2 linked regions of the Marinoscillum sp. 108 genome follow. The main gene of each other region encodes a partner of the protein of the gene in region 2 in a complex. Links are inferred from orthologs where the notes say so. Each region holds a gene or a part of one and is shown on either strand. Other genes may lie near its edges.

Evidence for each region. The genes of interacting proteins can lie anywhere in the genome.
Region 1: the proteins of nuoB (region 2) and GV030_RS09965 are in contact, whole or in part, in a crystal structure (PDB 6Y11), measured with the Thermus thermophilus proteins. The link is inferred for Marinoscillum sp. 108 from one-to-one orthologs. Residues at the interface, in WP_096411117.1 of Thermus thermophilus: Arg16, Glu17, Gly18, Leu24, Leu27, Val28, Trp30, Gly31, Arg32, Asn34, Ser35, Trp37, Thr54, Asp55, Ala56, Asp59, Ala61, Arg62, Phe63, Gly64, Glu66, Val67, Phe68, Arg69, Ala70, Ser71, Arg73, Gln74, Ala75, Asp76; in WP_096411122.1 of Thermus thermophilus: Arg36, Val44, Arg45, Met46, Gly47, Pro48, Asn49, Arg50, Val51, Leu57, Gln58, Ala61, Asp62, Ile64, Lys65, Ile67, Phe68, Lys69, Glu70, Ile72, Val74, Glu223, Ala224, Glu225, His233, Thr234, Glu235, Tyr236, Ser237, Trp241.

What each region holds. Positions count from the first base shown.
Region 1 is NZ_LR734808.1:2,485,297-2,488,448, reverse strand. The notes cover bases 1-2,888. They hold GV030_RS09965 (complex I subunit 1 family protein), read left to right. Parts: upstream 1-860; coding sequence 861-1,916; downstream 1,917-2,888. Other genes in these bases: GV030_RS09955 (NADH-quinone oxidoreductase subunit J), read left to right, coding at 2,769-2,888; GV030_RS09960 (4Fe-4S binding protein), read left to right, coding at 1,913-2,782; GV030_RS09970 (hypothetical protein), read right to left, coding at 99-581; GV030_RS09975 (gluconokinase), read right to left, coding at 1-15. In the rest of the region: more of GV030_RS09955, read left to right, coding at 2,889-3,152. UniProt on the Escherichia coli protein: NDH-1 shuttles electrons from NADH, via FMN and iron-sulfur (Fe-S) centers, to quinones in the respiratory chain. The immediate electron acceptor for the enzyme in this species is believed to be ubiquinone.
Region 2 is NZ_LR734811.1:36,427-40,764, reverse strand. What follows is about bases 592-3,470. They hold nuoB (NADH-quinone oxidoreductase subunit NuoB), read left to right. Parts: upstream 592-1,703; coding sequence 1,704-2,237; downstream 2,238-3,470. Other genes in these bases: GV030_RS15435 (NADH-quinone oxidoreductase subunit D), read left to right, coding at 2,790-3,470; GV030_RS15440 (NADH-quinone oxidoreductase subunit C), read left to right, coding at 2,234-2,737; GV030_RS15450 (NADH-quinone oxidoreductase subunit A), read left to right, coding at 1,220-1,717; GV030_RS15455 (LON peptidase substrate-binding domain-containing protein), read left to right, coding at 592-1,199. Also shown: GV030_RS15460 (hypothetical protein), read right to left, coding at 1-482; more of GV030_RS15455, read left to right, coding at 570-591; more of GV030_RS15435, read left to right, coding at 3,471-4,001; GV030_RS15430 (hypothetical protein), read left to right, coding at 4,065-4,338. UniProt on the Escherichia coli protein: NDH-1 shuttles electrons from NADH, via FMN and iron-sulfur (Fe-S) centers, to quinones in the respiratory chain. The immediate electron acceptor for the enzyme in this species is ubiquinone.

The sequences.
Region 1 (3,152 bases), on a different replicon or contig from region 2:
AATTGGGTGCGCCATAATATGCGGAAGTTACCAAAAAGGACAATAAAAAAGCCAGCGCAAACGCTGGCTCTCATGACTAAATTGGAGAAATCTTTTATTTAATAGCTTAAAAGGACTTTTTTAGTGTACATCCCCACAATTTGCTCATCTTCCTTGAGTTGGCCCAATAAGTCTTCAAACTCCGCAGTTTGTTGGTTTCTGATGAAGATGGCTATGTCCAGAATTTGTTGAAACTCGGCAATGGCCATCTCCTCTTTGATATATCCTTTCTTGATTCCTTTTTTGTAGTAGCGCTCCAGTTTCTTCACCGAATTATAGATAGCAGGCTTATCTATATAGGTTTTTGGTGTAGGGTTGGTCGAAGATTCTTCTTCTACCCAGGTGTATCGCTCACGGAGCAAGTAAAGTTTCTTAGCTACTTCCTCTCCCATGAAGTGACCCCTGATGAATGCCAAATCAATGGCAGAATCATCCAGTTTATCTTCCATGGCTCTGAAGTGAAACATCTCTTCATCTCCTGACTGGGCCAGTAGTGCAGTACTTGCAGTAACGGCCAAAAAAAACATTAATATCCTCTTCATATTTTTGCTGTTTTATGGTTCTGTAAATTCCAGTTTTTATATAACAACAGAACAAAATTAATCATTAAAATCAGAATATTATATTTTAAAAGGAAGATATCGCATAATTTTATTTCTTTTTTTAATTCTTGCAAAGATTGAGGAACATCCATATTTCATATTAATGATTTTCCAATGAGAGGTGTCCTTTGATGAGAAATAGGCAAACTTTTCTGCTTGTCAGTGTCTTCGTTTAACTTAGCCGCTAACATTTTTAGAAAGACCGATGTTTTAGGGCTAATGATCACTTTTTTATTCTTTTTGCCGTTTTTATTGGGGTTTGTCGTGGTGGGCGTGTACGGTGAGCGCAAGATCGCTGCGTTCGTACAAAACCGCCTCGGTCCGATGGAGGTGGGCCCAAAGGGCTTGTTTCAAACAGTAGCTGATCTGTTGAAAATGTTGCAGAAGGAAGACATTCGGCCAAAGGCAGCTGACAAAGCATTATTTCTTTTCGCGCCCATCCTCATATTTGCTTCTATTTTTGGAGGTTTTGCGGCACTCCCTTTGACTACTGAGGCCTTTCCTCCCGCCTTTTCGGTAGGGGTGTTTTACCTTCTGGCTATCGTTTCCATAGATGTTCTGGGGATTTTGATGGCTGGCTGGGGTTCTAATAATAAGTATTCCCTATACGGCGCCATGCGCTCAGCAGCACAGATTGTTTCCTATGAGATACCACTCGGACTGTCGGTGCTGGCTGTGGTGATGTATGCGCAGACCATGGACCTCCAAAGCATTACACAGCAGCAGGGTATTTTGGGAGAAGCTCCGCGTTACTTCCTGGGCATATCATCTTTGGAGGTGACCGGTATTGGTGGCTTTCTTAGCTGGAACGTCTTCACCATGCCTTTTATGTGGGTAGTGTTTTTGATCTTTTTCATTTCAGGATTAGCGGAGTCCAATAGGGTGCCTTTTGACCTGCCGGAGGCAGAGTCTGAGCTGATCGGGGGCTATCACACTGAGTATAGTGGCTTTCGCTGGGGTATATTCATGCTATCCGAATATGCCATGATGCTATTGGTATCTTTTCTGGCGGCCATTCTTTTTTTTGGTGGCTGGAACACACCTTTGCCCAATATGGGTGTCCTAAAGCTGGCCGACTGGACTACAGGCCCTGTATGGGGTGCATTTTGGCTGGTAAGTAAGGGTACTTTCTTCATTTTTCTGCAGATGATGATTCGATGGACTTATCCCAGACTAAGGGTAGATCAGTTGATGTCATTATCTTGGAAATATTTAACTCCGGCAGCTATTCTGTTGTTGTTTGTGGTTGGCATTTGGAAACTGTGGATGTTATGAGTGGATACTTTAAAAATATCAAAGAGGCATTTAGCACCATGAGTGAGGGCTTAAAGCTCACTTTTGGCTATTTGGCGGATGCCAGAAAATCAAGAACCCCCATAGGGGTAGCCGATGAAAAGTATTTTGATGCGGACAAAGGGATCGTGACACTGGAGTATCCTTATGAGTCTTTACCTGTGCCCGACAATGCCCGCTATCGGCTGCATAATGAGATCGATGACTGTATTGTATGTGATAAGTGTGCCAAAGTATGCCCGGTAGATTGTATCGAGATAGACCCCATATTGGCTCCTGAGACTTTTGGGATGACCTCAGATGGTACACCCAAACGGATTCACGCCGCGAAATTTGACATAGACATGTCCAAATGCTGCTTTTGCGGCCTATGCACGACTGTATGTCCTACGGAGTGTCTCACCATGACCAAGGTTTATGATTTCAGTGAGTTTGATGTGAATGATCATGTGTACTCATTTGCTGAGATGAGTCTGGCGGAGATCGCGCAGAAGCGAAAAGAACTGGCAGAGTTTGAGGAGAAAAAGGCGGCAGCCAAGGCTGCTGCGAAAGGGGACTCTGAGCGTGAGCCTGTGAAAGCCAAAGCTGTGATGCGCCCTAAACCTATGGCACCTAAACCAGCTGGCGCAAAGCCGGTCATGAAGCCAAAACCTGCCGCTAATGAGGAGCAGTCCACTAAGCCAGCGGAGACAGAAAAGCCTCGGCCGGTCATGAAAAAACCTGCGATGAAGCCAGTATTGAAACCCAAAGCCGCCGGTGGCGAGACTGACAAGCCAGAGAACAAGCCCAAGTTTAAGCCCAGGCCGATGATTCCTAAGAAACCAAAAGATGACGATGGGGATAAGTGATGTATTTACAGCGTTTTTCGGACTAATGATTGTAGTGCCCGTCCTGTACCTCCTGTTTACCAAAAACATCATTCGGGCGGCGTTTGCTTTCGTGATTTCATTGTTGGGACTGGCGGCTACTTATGTGCTGCTTCATGCGGAATTGATGGCGGTGGTGCAGATCATGATTTATGCCGGGGGGGTCATTGTACTGCTTATTTTCGGAATTATGCTCACCAAGCGAGTAAGTGATGAGGGTGTGTTTACCCAACACCGAAGTGTGGTGCTGGGCGGTACTGTATGCGCCGTTTTCTTTTTGTTGTTGACCAAATGGACATTGAGCTCTGGGCTGACATGGCCGAATGCTGAAGTTTCGGATATGGATCAGGTA
Region 2 (4,338 bases):
TAGTTTTCATGAATGTCGCATCCCAGTTTCTCTGAGATCGGAGTTAATCGTTTCATGAGATTGGCGGGGTCCGGATCACTGATCAGAAAGTATTTGTCTCCTTCTACAAGTTTCAGAAAGGCCATGTACTCATTGAATTTGGAAGTTCTCACCTGACCTGACCATGAAGTCATCCGTTGAGCCTTTTTGGTTTCATTGACAAAGATTTTCTCAACTTCCTGAAAGGATTTGGTTTTCCCATTCTTGAAGCTAAGTACCCAGCTAAATTCGGAGATGGTTTTCTGCTCAGGGTCTATTTCCAGAATGTAATAGGCAGACCACATGGCAGGGATCAGAAATGAAATAGCTATGCAGATGACAATGGCCGGAAATTCTGAGAGTCGAAGCAAAGCAAAGGCCATCGAGCCGAGCACAATGAGGGTTCCGACCATTCTGAATTGCCAGGGTAAAATGCGGCCTTGATTAATACGTATTTTGTTCACGGCGTACAAATGTGAGATGATTGGCTAAGGTCATCAATTTTTTAAAATTTATTCAAAACTCTCCGATTACTCTGGCGTTGTGTAGATATGGTGAAAGATATTCCTCTATTTCCGTTGAATTTGGTGGTATTTCCGAGGGAGGAACTCAACCTTCATATTTTCGAACCCCGGTATAAGCAACTGATCAATGACTGCCTGCTTACAAAAACTACTTTTGGTATTCCCTCCTATGTGGAGACCCGAATAGAGTACGGTACCGAAGTAAAGATCGTGGAGGTATCTAAGTTGTATAAGGATGGGCGAATGGATATTAAGACCTCCGGGCTGAGAATTTTCAAAGTGCTTGATTTTCAAAATCCATGGGATACCAAGCAATACGCCGGCGGTCCTGTGGAGTTGGTTGAGTGTATTGACGATACCGACGCCTCCAAGGCCATCAGGATAGTAGAGCTGTGCCGGGAGCTTTTTGAGTGGTTGCATATGGAGGAGGAAATCGGTTTAGGTGAAACAGCGGTGATGTATGATGTCATCCACAAAATAGGGCTGAAGCCAGAGGAGGAGTACCAATTGCTGAAGATGAGCTCTGAAAGTGAGCGGCAATCTTATGTAATCAATCACCTGGAAAACCTGATACCGGCACTGGAGAGGGCAGAGAAGGCCAAAGAAAAAATCAGAATGAACGGACACTTCAAGCACTTCGACCCGTTAAAATTCTAATCATTGTGTAATTTTCAGGGATGTTAGAGATTTCAGGATTTGGAGTTGCTCTGTTATTTATTATCGGGGGTGTAGGGTTTATCATGACCACACTGCTGGTAGGAAAAGCATTGCGCCCTGTTCGCCCCAATGTGGAGAAGGAAACCACCTACGAATCGGGGGAGGACCCCGTGAAGTCTGCGTGGAGTATTTTCAACATACGATTTTACGTAGTTGCGCTTATTTTTCTCCTTTTCGAAACCGAGTTGGTTTTTTTGTTTCCCTGGGCTACGGTATTTGCAGATCCAGAGATGAATGCTGAGACTAGCGGTCTGTGGGGCATGTTTTCCCTCATAGAGACTTTCATTTTCATAGGAATTTTGTTTTTGGGTCTGATCTATGTGTGGGCCAATGGAATGCTCGATTGGGTGAAACCAAAATCAAAAGCGGTAGAATTCAAATCGAAAATACCACTCAAGGCCTATGCGCACATCAATCAAAAAGAATATAAAGTAAGGAAGCAGGATGGGACTACTTGATCAGCAGTTTGGACAGGGGGGGATTATCGTCACCAAGGCAGATGACCTGCTCAACTGGGCACGACTTTCCAGTATATGGCCGATGGGATTTGGCCTGGCCTGCTGCGCCATAGAAATGATGGGGGCCTATGCTTCGGGTTATGATATGGATCGTTTCGGGGTGTTGCCGCGTGCTTCACCACGGCAGTCGGATGTGATGGTGGTGGCCGGTACTGTCACTTTTAAAATGGCCGACCGGGTAAGGAGACTTTATGAGCAGATGGCGGAGCCTAGATATGTGATCTCCATGGGCAGCTGTTCCAACTGTGGCGGACCTTATTGGGAGCATGGTTACCATGTAGTGAAGGGTGTGGATAAAATCATTCCTGTGGATGTGTATGTACCAGGGTGTCCTCCCAGACCAGAGGCGTTGATCGGAGGCTTTATGAAACTTCAGGAGAAGATCAGAGGGGAGTCTCTGATGAAGCCGGAAGCTTTGAAAAAATTAATGGAGAAGAGGAAGAAAGCTACTGTATCATGACCTTTCAAGAACTCAAACAACTTGTAACCGACCAGTTTCCTGAGGCCATGCTTGGTGAGGATTTGAATGCCACGCCGCAGGCCTTGCTGGTGGCACCAGAAGCCATTCATGCAGTTTGTACCTGGCTGCATGCTGGAGAGAAGACTTATTTTGATTCGCTTTCGTGCCTCACCGGACTTGACAATGGCCCTGAAGCTGGCACCATGGAGGTAATTTACAACCTGTACAGCATCCCGTATGATCTGCATCTGATGCTAAAGGTTTCTTTGGAGAGAGCTAATCCTCATATTGATACCGTATCAGATATTTGGAAAACGGCCAACTGGCACGAGCGGGAGGCCTATGACCTTTTGGGTATTCATTTTAATAATCACCCAGATTTGAGGAGAATTCTCTTACCCAAGGACTGGGAAGGCCACCCCTTGAGGAAGGATTATGAGGAACAGGAGAAGTACCATGGCATGACAGTGAAATACGACAGGAAGGAAGCGCCTAACTAGACCCTCGAAAGTAAAATAAATCACGGTTTATCATCATCATTCCAACACTCACTTGAACATTCAATACACATACCACCCGGATCATCTGAAAAACTCAGAACCGTCAGTTTACACAGCGGAGAGTCTGAAAAAAGAGGAAATGCTGATCAATCTGGGACCGCAGCACCCCTCCACTCATGGGGTGCTCAGGCTGGAGGTAATCACCGATGGTGAAATGGTGAAGGATGTGGTGCCTCACCCTGGCTACCTGCATAGATGTTTTGAAAAGCATGCTGAGTCAGTTCCCTTTAATCAGGTGATTCCCTATGTGGATCGATTGGACTATGTGGCAGCCATGAACTCAGAACATGCCTACGCCATGGGTATAGAGCGTATGCTTGGCATCTCTGAGAGAATCCCCAAACGGGTGGAATACATCAGGGTGTTGGTAGCAGAGTTAAACAGGCTTGCTTCCCATTTTGTGGCCATTGGCACCTATGGCATGGATATCGGGGCATTTACCCCTTTCCTCTGGATGATGCGCGATCGTGAGCATATTCTCAGACTTTTAGAATGGGCTTCTGGTGCCCGAATGCTCTATAATTATGTATGGATAGGTGGGTTGTTTTATGACTTGCCTGTGGGCTTCGAAGAGCGCTGCGTGAGCTTTTCAAAATACTTGAAGCCCAAACTCCGAGACCTGGAAAAGCTTTTGATCTCCAATAAGATCTTCATAGATCGTACTGCCCATGTTGGGACCCTCCCGCTTGACCTGGCCATCAACTATGGGGTGACAGGCCCAATGCTGCGTGGATCCGGCCTTAAGTTTGACCTCAGGCGGGTGGATGGATACAGTGTGTATCCCGAACTGGACTTTGAAATACCCATCGGTGAAGGACACGTGGGAGAGGTAGGTGATTGCTGGGATCGCAATTGGGTCCGCTTTCGCGAATGCGAGGAATCCCTAAAAATTATTGACCAATGTCTGACTCAATTGACCTCAGATCATAAACGCACCCGGGAGTTTGATCCACGTGAGATGGTGCCGAAGAAGATCAGGCCGAAGGCTCAGGATTTTTACATTCGTGCAGAAAATCCAAAGGGCGAGTTGGGTTTCTTTTTCCGGACTGACGGACGAAGTGACCAGGCTTTACGTTGCAAGGCGCGCTCCTGCTGCTTCACGAACCTGTCTGTGCTTCCTGAGATCAGCCGGGGTTATATGCTCGCAGACCTTATTGCCATTGTTGGCTCCCTTGATTTTGTCATGGGGGAGGTAGATAGATAATATTTTTCAGAGCTTGCAGCGTTTTTGATACAGCTTCAGTCTTAGTACCAAACCCATGTTACTATGATCTGGAAAAATCAAACATTTCAAATACTGATTGTTGGCATTTTGCTGACTTCATGCGATGCTTTTCAAGAGGATGTAGCTCCAAAAGGAGAGGATGAACTGGTGCTGACGGAAGGTATTTCTGCGTTACCCAACACCCCAGTTTTTATTGATCTGAAGAAGACCATCCGGTCCTCTGAGGCTGTCAGGTTTAGTATTGGCGCGGCGCCCAACAAAGGGAGCGCCACTATTTCGGACCAGGCGATTTTACAGTATGTTCCTAACAACGACT